One region of the Pseudarthrobacter raffinosi genome, then DNA from elsewhere that is predicted to be linked to it. Evidence: predicted binding sites of a transcription regulator. Region 1 holds the regulator's gene; the other holds the start of a gene.
What was found. Region 1 encodes Rex, which represses fermentation and respiration genes when NADH is low (regulators of the CRP and FNR family bind a similar motif). Its sites were predicted from a motif close to CTTGTGAANNNNTTCACAAG; they were not measured.
Positions count from the first base shown of each region.

Region 2: NG697_RS02710 (glyceraldehyde-3-phosphate dehydrogenase) is a predicted target of Rex. The motif match lies at 3,788-3,807, and genes of this name have one in related genera.

Region 1 covers NZ_JAMXBG010000008.1:42,902-48,512, reverse strand. Annotated here, with positions in the region: gene NG697_RS09745 (HAD family hydrolase) at 1-354, opposite strand, end outside; gene NG697_RS09740 (glutaredoxin family protein) at 505-780, shown strand; gene NG697_RS09735 (redox-sensing transcriptional repressor Rex) at 850-1,575, shown strand; gene NG697_RS09730 (MFS transporter) at 1,633-2,451, opposite strand; gene NG697_RS09725 (hypothetical protein) at 2,632-3,384, opposite strand; gene NG697_RS09720 (YceI family protein) at 3,493-4,041, opposite strand; gene NG697_RS09715 (histidine phosphatase family protein) at 4,244-4,924, shown strand; gene NG697_RS09710 (TlpA family protein disulfide reductase) at 4,926-5,561, shown strand; gene NG697_RS09705 (cytochrome c biogenesis CcdA family protein) at 5,576-5,611, shown strand, end outside.
Region 2 covers NZ_JAMXBG010000002.1:191,070-196,680, forward strand. Annotated here, with positions in the region: gene msrA (peptide-methionine (S)-S-oxide reductase MsrA) at 59-583, opposite strand; gene NG697_RS02690 (Nif3-like dinuclear metal center hexameric protein) at 683-1,606, shown strand; gene NG697_RS02695 (zinc ribbon domain-containing protein) at 1,734-2,489, shown strand; gene NG697_RS02700 (YaaA family protein) at 2,550-3,314, opposite strand; RNA gene rnpB (RNase P RNA component class A) at 3,371-3,757, shown strand; gene NG697_RS02710 (glyceraldehyde-3-phosphate dehydrogenase) at 4,026-5,504, shown strand; gene NG697_RS02715 (hypothetical protein) at 5,582-5,611, shown strand, end outside.

The DNA of each region.
Region 1 (5,611 bases):
CGCCAGTGCCTTGGCGCCGGGCCAGATCCTGGACGCGATCATTTCGTCGTAGACCTCTTCGCCCAGGGCCTTGACGTCTTCCACGGTGATGCCCTCGGCGAGGGTGAGGGCGGAGTCGCGGACAGCGTGGACATCGTCCATGTTCTCGCCGCGCGCCACAAATTTGAACTGCTTCCATGCGAACCCCGCAGCCTGCGTCAGGGTGAAGGCGCCGCGTTGGTGCATCTTGCGGGCAACATGGAAGAGGCTGGCGCCTTTCATGAGGGTGTTATCGACGTCGAAGAAGGCGGCTTCGCCGGTCTGCATCAACGCATCCGGCTGGGTCACCACAGCGACGTACTTCTCCTCGGGCATGTCCACGAGTCTAGTCAATACTCGGTGACCAAGATTTCAGTGCCAGCGCGAGTGCCAGCGCTCGCCCGGATACCCGCGTCGCCGTACGCCCCGCCGTCGGCCGCTGTCCTCTGCCCAGCTCTCTGCCCTGAAGGGCGATACGGTTAAGGCATGGCAAAACCCGAGGTAGTCCTCATCACCAAAGCAGACTGTCACCTGTGTGCAGGAGCGCGCGACGCCGTCGGACGCGTTACTGCCTCGCTGGGACTCGGGTGGACGGAACAGCAGGTGGACGAGCTGCCGGAACTGCGTGAGCGGTACGCGGAGGAAATCCCCGTAGTCCTGGTGGATGGAATCCAACGCGATTTCTGGAAGATCGACGAAGCCCGGCTGGAGCGCGTCCTCAAACGCGCCATGGCCCAATCGGAAAGCGGCCTCGCAGAATGACACCGGCTTTGTTGGCACCAGCGGCGGGGCTCTAGAGTGGAGTCACGACGCGATGGGATGGAGGGGATAGTGACTTCACTGGATCCATCTCCCCATGCTGTCCAAGGTACAGAGGCTGGCCACAGTACACAGCCCGTCCACGGTGCCGAGTCCACCAAACAAATACCGCCCGCAGCGGTGGCCCGGCTGACCATCTACCTGCGCGCCCTTAACACGCTGCTGTCCGACGGCGTCGAACGGGTATCTTCGGAATCGCTGGCGGAAGCGTCAGGAGTGAGCTCGTCAACCCTTCGCAAGGACCTTTCCTATGTGGGTTCCTACGGCACGCGCGGAGTGGGCTACGAAGTGCAGTACCTGAGCCGTCACATCTCCGCAGCCCTAGGGCTGACCCACGACTGGAAGGTCGCCATTGTTGGCGCGGGTAACCTCGGCAAGGCCCTGGCCCGTTACGGCGGCTTCGAGTCCCGCGGGTTTGACGTCGTGGCAATTTTCGACGCCGACCAGATGGTGGTGGGCAATGAAGTCGGCTGGCTGCGCGTCAGCGACGCTGCGGACATGGAGGCCGTGTTGCAGCGGACGGGCGCCAACATGGTGGTCCTGGCACTTCCGGCCCACGTGGCGCAGGCCGTGTGCGACCGCGTGGTGGCGGCCGGCGTCCGCAGCATCCTGAGCTTCGCCCCCGTTATGCTGCAAGTCCCCGAGGGCGTCAACCTCCGCAAGGTGGATATGGCCACCGAACTGCAGATCCTCGCCTATCACGCACAACGGGCGCAGACCCCGGACCAGACCGCCTAGTTCGTCGGCGGCTGATGGGGCCCACGTCCGTTAGGGTGTGGATGCGACTCGTTGGTACTACTGCCCGTAGGGGTTGCCAGGCGTGGTGCCCGGGGCGCCGTACGGGTTAGCGAACGGCTGCTGCTTGCGGAAGTAAGGTGCCGCGGCCGGCAGGTAGAGCAGCACGATCGCTGCGATCCCGGCCAGCGTCCCCACGGTTCCAAGGCTCGGTGGTCCGAAGAGGCCGAAAATGGACAGTGCCGCGAAAACGGTACCGAGGATGCGGGCCCAGTTCTTGCCCTTACGGACGAAGAACGCCACCAGCGCGTACAGCCCAGCGCCGATGATGGCGAAGACCACGAGCGACCCGGCGAGGACACCCTTGAAATCGTCAAAGGCAAACTCCGTGCCGGTAGCGCCACCGCTGCGCATGGCGTCTTCGAAGGCGCGGCGCATCGCCGGGTCATCGAGCATGCCAATGCCCATCAGCAGGCTGATGACATACACAACACCCGCGCCAATCAGCAGCCAGAACGAGATGTTGACCAGCTGGGGAACCCCGTTGGATCCCGTGGCCTGCGGCTGCTCGGACGGGTACTGCGTGTAAGGGGACTGCCCGTACGGCTGTTGACCATAAGGCGGAGGCGTGGGCTGGCCGAACTGCGGCGGGTTGTTCTGGCCATACTGCGGGGCGTTTTGCCCGTACTGCGGTCCGTTTTGCCCGTACTGGGGTGCCGGGGGAGTCTGCTGGCCATACTGCGGTGCGTTTTGCCCGTACTGGGGCGCCGGCGGTGTGGGCTGCCCGAACTGCGGGCTGTTCTCGCCGTATCGGGGCGCTGGCGGCTGGTTGCCGGGCTCGGGCTCGTTCGGAACGGGAGGCGGGACAGGCGTGCTCATGAGCGGTCCTTTGCAGGTCGGATGTCAGTTCGGCTGCTGGGTGCAGTCCAACTGGCCTGCCCCCAGTACGGCTTACTTCCCACCGTACCCCCGGCGGGTGCCGCGGGGGATCATTCCGGAGAGGTATTCCCACAGAACTCAGCGGGGGTCGCGCAAGACTGTGTTTCTACTGGATCCGGTCTACGCGCGGCCCTTGGCGGCGTTGAACCAGGCCTGCGAGTTCGGCAGCCACATGAGCACCGTTGCCGCGGCGCTGATGAGGAAGCCCAGCCAGTTGTTGCCGATGCCTTGGCCCATGCCGCCGCCGCCCACGCTGCCGCCAAGCACGGCGAGCACCAGCGAAACGCCGGCCACGATGGTCAGCGCAAGTCTTGCCCATTCCTTGCCCTCCTTCATCTTCAGGACCAGGACAATCTGGGCCGCCGCCAGGGCCAGTGCCACCAGGACGAGCAGGAGGACCACAACGGCCAGCCCGGGTGCCACGACGAACAACGCCAGCGAACCCAACACGCCGAACAGGCCGCCAAGGACTCCCAGCATGCCGCCGATGAGCCAGATCCAGTACGAGACCTTGAGCTCGGTGGGCAGCCCGGTCACGCTGAACATGCCGGAGAACCCGGCCTTGGGCATAACGTCGTTGAAGTTGCGGGGGCCGTCGGTTGGCATCTCAAAACGGAAGCCGCCCGGCTGGCCCGGCTGGTTGTATGGCTGGCCGGGCTGCGGGTAGGCCTGGCCCGGCGCGGGATAAGCCTGGCCCGGCTGCGGGTAGGCGGGTGGCGGCTGGTAGCCGGCCGGAGGAACGTTCCGGGCAGGAGGAACGTGGCCGGCAGGCGGCTGAGTGGCAGGCGGCTGAGTGACGGGCGGCTGGGCGCCGGGTTGCTCGGCGTCGGGCTGCTGGGGCTGCTGGGGCTGCGGTACTTCACTGTTGCTCATGGGTCACACTGTAGACCGCGGATCCGCCGGTATCTAGGGGATAAAACAAAGCACCCCGGCCGCCAGATTCCGGGGAAACATGGCGGCCGGGGTGCTTCAGGAAGAAAACTATGCTGCGGGTGCGATGAACGCGAGCTCCAGGTTGACGGCAACCTTGTCGCTGACCAGCACGCCGCCGGCTTCCAGCACGGCGTTCCAGGTCAGGCCGAAGTCCTTGCGGCTGATGGTGGTTTCGGCGGAGACGCCGGCGCGGGTCATGCCGAACGGGTCCACGGCCACGCCGTTGAACTCGGTCTCAAGGGCAACGGGGCGGGTGACGCCCTTGATGGTGAGGTCCCCGGTCAGCTCGTAGCTGTTGCCCTTGGCCACGAGGCTGTTGGAGACGAAGGAGATTTCCGGGAAGGCCTCGACGTCGAAGAAGTCTTCGCCGCGGACGTGGCCGTCGCGGTTGACATCGCCGGAGTCGAAGCTGGCGGTCTGGATGGTGGCGCTGATTTTGGAATCGGCCACGTTGTCGGCGAGGTCCAGGGTTGCCACGGCATCCTTGAACTGGCCGCGGACCTTGCTGATGCCTGCGTGCCGGACGGTGAAGGCGATCTCGCTGTGCGAGTTGTCAAGGGTCCAGGTGCCGGTGGTGACGTCTGCGGGAAGAGTCATGGTGTTTCTCCTTGGGTTTGTCGGGTGGTACGTCCGGATAGCTTGACGCTTCATCTGTTGAATCCTCAACTATCCGCTGCATCCAGTATAAACATGCATTTGCATGTTTTGTTCCCCGTTCCGGAACATTTTTCCAAAAGTTTGAGTTCTACTGGATGTAGAAGATTTCGGATAGCACGCCATCTTTGAGAAACTGGTAAACATGCCCCAATCCACTGTCCATCTGCTCCGCCACGGCGAGGTCCACAATCCTGACCGCGTTCTGTACGGCAGGCTGCCCGAATTCCACCTCTCCGAGCTGGGCCGCGAAATGGCGCAGATGCTCGCCGCCCACTTCGCCGAACGTGCCGCGCGCGGGGCAAGGATCGTCTATCTCGCGGCGTCGCCGCTGGTCAGGGCGCAGGAAACAGCGGCCCCCACGGCGGAGGCGCTTGGTCTGGAACTCCACACGGACAGCCGCATCATTGAAGCGGAAAACTACTTCCAGGGCATGAAGGTCACCAAGGCCGAGCTCCGGAAGCCCAAGCACTGGCCCCACCTGGTCAACCCGTTCCGGCCGTCCTGGGGCGAACCGTACAAGGCACAGGCCGCGCGCGTCATGTCAGCTGTTGAGGACGTCCGGCTCCGGGCCATCGAACTGGCCGCCGGGGACTACGGAACCGATGGCCCGGAAGCCATCATGGTCAGCCACCAGCTCCCCATCTGGGCCACCCGCCTCAGTGCCGAAGGCAGGCCGCTGTGGCATGACCCGCGCAAACGCGAGTGCACGCTGACGTCCATCACCTCCCTGGTGTTCGACGACGACGGCTCGCTCCTGCGCGTTGAGTACAGTGAGCCCGCTGCCGTACTTCTTCCCGGTGCCGCCAGCACCCCCGGAGCCTGACATGACTGGCCCTCGCGCAACGTCCCGCGCAATTTCAGGCACAGCGTCCCGCCGTGCCGTTCTCGCGGCCGGCGGGGCCGCCCTGACCGCCCTGACCCTGGGCCTGTCCGCCTGTGCGCAGGAAGACGCCCTCGCCAAGCAGGCCAAAGCCGGCGACAACAAGAACTACGTGGCCGGGGACGGCTCGGTGACCGAGTTCACCGCGGCGGACCGCAAGGCCGCCGTCGCCATTAACGGCACGCTGTTCAACGGCACCCAGATAGCCCCCGCGGACTTCCAGGGCAAGGTGACGGTCCTGAACTTCTGGTTCGCCGCCTGCGCACCCTGCCGCGTTGAAGCACCCATCCTGGAAGAGCTGCACAAGGACTTCAAGGACCAGGGCGTGCAGTTCTTCGGCGTCAACCTCCGCGATGAAAAAGGCACCGCAGAGGCCTTCGACAAGACCTTCAACCTGACCTACCCCAGCTTCGACGACAAGAACGGCGGCGTGCTCCTGGCCGTTTCCGGCCTGGTCCCGCCGGGGGCAGTCCCCACCACGCTGGTCCTGGACAAGCAGGGCCGCGTGGCCTCGCGCGTGCTGGGCGAAATCCAGAAGGGCACCCTCAAAGCCCTCATCACCGCCGCCGTGGCAGAGTAGCGGCGGCCCGGACCGTGAACAGCCCCTTCGCCGAAACCATCCTGAACGGC
Region 2 (5,611 bases), on a different contig from region 1:
ATGCCTATCTCTCAAGAGTGAATGCTGAGGTCAGCCTAACGATGGCTGAGCGGCGCTGCTAAGCATTAAGCCATGCAGAGTAATATTTCCTGGCCTTGGCGAGCTTGGGATTGATGATCACCTGGCAGTAGCCCTGCTCGGGATACTTGGCGTAGTAGTCCTGATGGACCTCCTCCGCGGCATGGAACCGCGGCAGCCGGCTGACCTCGGTCACAATCGGGTGCGACCACAGCGCCTGGTTCCGTTCGATGGCTTCCTCGAAGAGAATCTTCTCCTCGGTGGTCTCATAGAACATGGACGAGCGGTACTGGGTGCCGACGTCGTACCCTTGGCGGTTGAGCGTGGTGGGATCGTGCAGGGCAAAGAACATGTCCAGGATGACCTCGGCCGGAATGACGGCCTCGTCAAAGGTGACGGCCACAACTTCGGCATGGCCGGTGGTCCCGCCGCAGACGGAGTAGTAGTCGGGGTACGGGTCGTGGCCGCCCGTATAGCCGGAAACCACCGAGCTGACGCCTTTGGTTATCTGGTAAACGGCGTCAAGGCACCAGAAGCAGCCTCCACCAAGAACAAAAGTTTTCATGACCTCTTCAATGGTTGAGTGCCCCGGATGATTCCCTGACCACCTTACGAGACTGTGACACATGCGGGCCAGATGGCTCCATGGGGTAAAAATGAGACTATGGAACCTGTGAACACCGGCGTTACAGATGCGGACAAGCACGACGACGGCACCCTTACCGGGGAGGACGCTGCAGCGGATGGTCCAGCTGCTCCCACGCTGGGCCAGGTGCTGCTGGCGGTCGAGGAACTCTGGCCCGAGTCCCTGGCCGAAAACTGGGACGAAGTTGGGCTCGTGGCCGGCCACCCCTCAGCGCCCGTTACCAGGGTGATGTTCGCCGTTGATCCCACGCTCACGGTGATCGAGGAAGCCGTGGAATGGGGTGCCGAGCTCCTGATCACCCACCACCCCTTGCTCCTCAAAGGCGTCACGTCGGTGGCCGCCACCACTGCCAAAGGGCAGGCCATCCACCGTCTCATCGAGTCCGGCACCGCTCTCCTGACCGTTCACACCAACGGTGATTCCGCCGTCGGGGGCGTTTCCGACGTCCTGGCTGATGCGCTGGGACTGGAGGGCGTTGTCCCGCTGACCGTTGCCGCAAACGGCCTGCCCGAGGAAGGCATCGGACGCGTGGGTGATCTGGCGGACGTGATGAGCCTGGGCGATTTCGCAGCCAGGGTGTTCGGCATCCTGCCGTCGGTGGCCGGGGGAGTCCGCGTGTCCGGGGATAAGGATGGGCTGGTGCGGCGTATTGCGGTTTGCGGCGGGGCCGGGGATTCCCTGTTTAACGAAGTGCGGGCCAACAACGCCGACGTCTATGTCACCGCCGACCTCCGGCACCATCCGGCGTCCGAAGCCCGGGAAGCGGCAGTGAACGGCCGGCCGTACCTGATTGACGTTTCGCACTTCGCCAGCGAATGGCTCTGGCTGCCCGCCGCTGCGTCGGCACTGGGCAATGTGCTCGCCGATCAGGGCCACGACGTCGAGATCCAGGTAAGTACCACCAACAGCGATCCGTGGGACTTCATTCTGACGCCGGGCTAAGCCTGGCGTGCGAACTCCGGAGCCGGTGGGGACCTGTCGAGCCTGGGGAGCACGCTAGGCGCTAGAGTCTATAGAGCGCCGATACGGTGCCCGGCTTCGGCCGGATTGGATTTAGCGGAGGTAAATAGTGGCCAAGGCAGCACCGGCGGAACAGTTGAAGTTGCTCGAACTGCAGGGGCTGGACGCAAAGCTCAAGTCCCTCTCCAACCGCCGTCGCGCCCTGGAAACTGATCCTCGGATCGAGGACCTGCAGTCAGCCCTTTCCGTCGCCAACGGTGAACTCGGCTCCGCCAAGATGGCCGTCCATGACGCCGAGGCCGAGCTGAAGCGCGCCGAGGCCGACGTCGAACAGGTCGCCTCCCGCATCGAACGCGACGAAGCCCGGCTCAACAGCGGAACAGGGCTGTCAAAGGACCTCGTGGCCCTGCAGAAGGACATTGCCTCCCTCAACAAGCGCCGGTCCGACCTTGAAGACGTGGAGTTGGAAGTCCTGGAACGCCTGGATTCGCTGCGCGAGCGCCAGGCTGCCCAGCAGCTCATCGTGGACAACGTCCAGGGCTCGTTCGGAGGCATCCGCGCCGAACTCGATGAGGCCCTGGCCGAGGTGGCCGCTGAAGCGACCGTTGTCCGCGGCAAGCGTGCCGAATTCGCTGCAGGACTCGACGCCGGGATGCTGGCTATTTACGAAAAGACGCTCGCTAAGCGGGGAGTGGGCGCCGCCCGGTTGTTCCACGGAACCTCTGAAGCCTCCGGCATGAAGCTGAGCCCCGGAGACCTCGCAGAAATCAAGGCCGCCGCCGAAGACGACATTGTGTTCTGCCCGGACTCCGGCGCCATCCTCGTGCGCTCCGCCGAGTGGAACACCCCCGCCCCAACTGCCTAGCAGCCCATGTAAGTAGCACTAACTGTCGTTTTGAACGTTCAAAACGACAGTTAGTGCTACTTAGTTGGGAAGGATGATGTTCAGGGCGTGCGGTTTCCGCGCTGAACCGTCAACCAACTCCGCGTCCCATTTCTCGCGCGCGGCCTTCAGCAGCTGTACCGGGGTCTGCGGGGCGTTGCCGCGGCGGGCAAGCAGGTGCCGTGCCAGCTCGCCGCGCGTGTGTTTCGCGAAGTGGCTGACCACCTTGCGCACCCCGTTGACCTCGGTGAACACGTTGATGGCCACCGTCTGAGCCGGCGGTGGTGCCCATGCCACGGCATACGTGCTGGAGCGGCAGTCCACGAGCAGATGCCCGGACACCGACTCCGCGAGGGCTTCCGAAAGCTGCGGCTTCCAGAACGAGGCGAGGCGGCCGACGTCGGGCAGTGCCGTTCCCATCGACAGCCGGTAGGCGGGCACACGATCGGCGAAGCGGATGGCACCCCACAGGGCCGAGATCACGAGCACCGAACCATCGGCCTTCCGGCGCTGCGCCGGGGTCAGCGTTTTGTAGCCGAGGGCGTCGTACAGAACGCCCGAATAAATCTGGTGCGCAGGGGCCGCCGGTTCGGCGTGGAGCCGGGTGTTGCGTTCGACGTCGTCCTGCAGTGATGCGCCGACGCCGAGCAGCGCGAGGGCATCCTCATGTGCACTCACCGTCCCCAGCGCTTCCAGGACCTTGGCCCGGTAGGTGTTGAGTTCAGGAAAACTCAGTGACGGCCAGTCGACGGCGGACCCGCGGACTGCGGGGGTCTTGCCTTCGGAGGGGGGAAGCAGAATCAGCACCGTACGATCCTACCGGCGACTGAGGGGCCTCCTTCCGGCGGTAGACTGGCTGCGGATGGGTTGACCAGGCGGCCGCGCGTCACGCAAGTGGCTCGAGGAACGTCCGGGCTCCGCAGGGCAGGGTGGTGGGTAACGCCCACTCGGGGTAACCCGCAGGCCAGTGCCACAGAGAACAGACCGCCTGCGTCTTCCGGCAACGGAAGCTCAGCAGGTAAGGGTGAAACGGTGGTGTAAGAGACCACCAGCTTCCCGGGTGACCGGGAAGGCTAGGTAAACCCCACCCGGAGCAAGGCCAGACAGGACACGTTTGAGGGCTGCCCGCCCGAGTGTCCGGGTAGGCCGCTGGAGGGCGTCGGCAACGGCGTCCGTAGATGGATGGCCGCTACTCCCGCGCTGGTAACGGCACGGGAGCACAGAACCCGGCGTATCGGTCAACCCATCCAACACCACCCGCCGGGCACCGACGCGCCCCGCATGTGAGTGATTTCACGCCGGTTGCGGCGGTCCGCGGTGTCGCTCCAGCCTAGAATAGAGAGCGAACGTAGAAGTTCTGCCGCCGGGTCTGCGTTCGCAGCCGGTGGCTTTTCTTTACGCTTCTCCACGGCACCCGGGATGGACCGCATCCTGCCGGTGCCAGAGCCCCTGGACAACATCAGGTGGCCGCCAACCGCGTACGACGACGTATGCGGCTGAACCGAGGAAGGTAGTTCTGTGAGCCAGACGTCAGATTCTTGTCTTGATACGTGGATGGGCCGGGAGGCTCTCGCCGAGGCCATGATTCCGGTGATTGGCCGGCTGTACCGCGAAAACAACGTGGTGACCAGCATTCACGGCCGCAGCCTGATCAACAAGTCCACTATGAACATCCTCAAGGCGCACCGTTTCGCCCGCCGCATGAGCAACACCGAGCTCCTGCTCGAAGAGACCGCACCGCTGCTGAACATCCTGGCTCAGCTGGAGCTAGGTGCGGCGGCCATCGACGTCGCCCGCCTCGCGGAGAAGTTCAAGGCAGAAGGCGACGGCGCCACCCTGGAAGAGTTCCTCCGCGCCGAGCTTGCCGAGGTAGTAGGCAGGCGTGGTGGCGATGACCGCACCAGCACCGACGTTGTGCTCTACGGCTTTGGCCGGATCGGCCGCCTGCTGGCGCGCCTTCTCATCGAAAAGGCCGGCGGCGGCCACGGCCTGCGCCTGCGTGCCATCGTGGTGCGCCGCGGCTCGGACAAGGACCTCACCAAGCGCGCCAGCCTTCTGCGCCGCGACTCGGTCCACGGCTCCTTCGAGGGAACCATCCGCGTGGACGAGGACGCCAACACCATCACCGCGAACGGTGTGCAGGTCCAGGTCATCTACTCGGACAACCCCGCCACGATCGACTACACCGCGTACGGCATCCACAACGCCCTGGTGGTGGACAACACGGGCCGCTGGCGCGACGCTGAGGGCCTGTCCCAGCACCTGCAGAGCAAGGGCGTTGCCCGCGTTCTCCTGACTGCCCCGGGTAAGGGCGCGCTGAAGAACATCGTGCACGGCATTAACCACGGCACCATCGAGGACACGGACCAGATCGTGTCCGCGGCGTCCTGCACCACCAATGCCATTACCCCGGTCCTGAAGGCCATCAACGACAAGTTCGGTGTGATCCACGGCCACGTGGAGACGGTCCACTCCTTCACCAACGACCAGAACCTGATCGATAACTTCCACAAGGGCGACCGCCGGGGCCGCTCCGCCGCGCTGAACATGGTCATCACGGAAACCGGTGCGGCCACCGCTGTGGCGAAGGCCCTGCCCGAACTGCTGGGCAAGCTCACGGGCAGTTCCATCCGGGTCCCCACGCCGGACGTCTCGCTGGCGATCCTGAACCTCAGCCTGGAAAACGGCACCACCAAGGATGAGGTGAATGATTATCTGCGTCAGATGTCCCTGCATTCGGACCTCCGCAAGCAGATTGACTACATCGATTCGCCTGAGGTTGTTTCCACGGACTTCGTCGGCTCGCGCCGTGCCGGCATCGTTGACGGCCTCGCCACGATCTCCAACGACAAGAACCTGATTCTTTACGTCTGGTACGACAACGAGTTCGGCTACAGCTGCCAGGTAGTCCGGGTTATGGAAGAGATGGCCGGCGTCAACCCGCAGGCGTTCCCCGCCAAGGAGGCCGCTGCGGCCTTGGCCGCAATCGCCGTCTAGGCCGTTTGCGGGCTGGCTGCCGGACATTCCCGGCTGGTTCGCTGGAATCAGCCGGGAATCGGGACCACACTGGTGGCATGGATAACGAAACTCTCCACGAGACCACC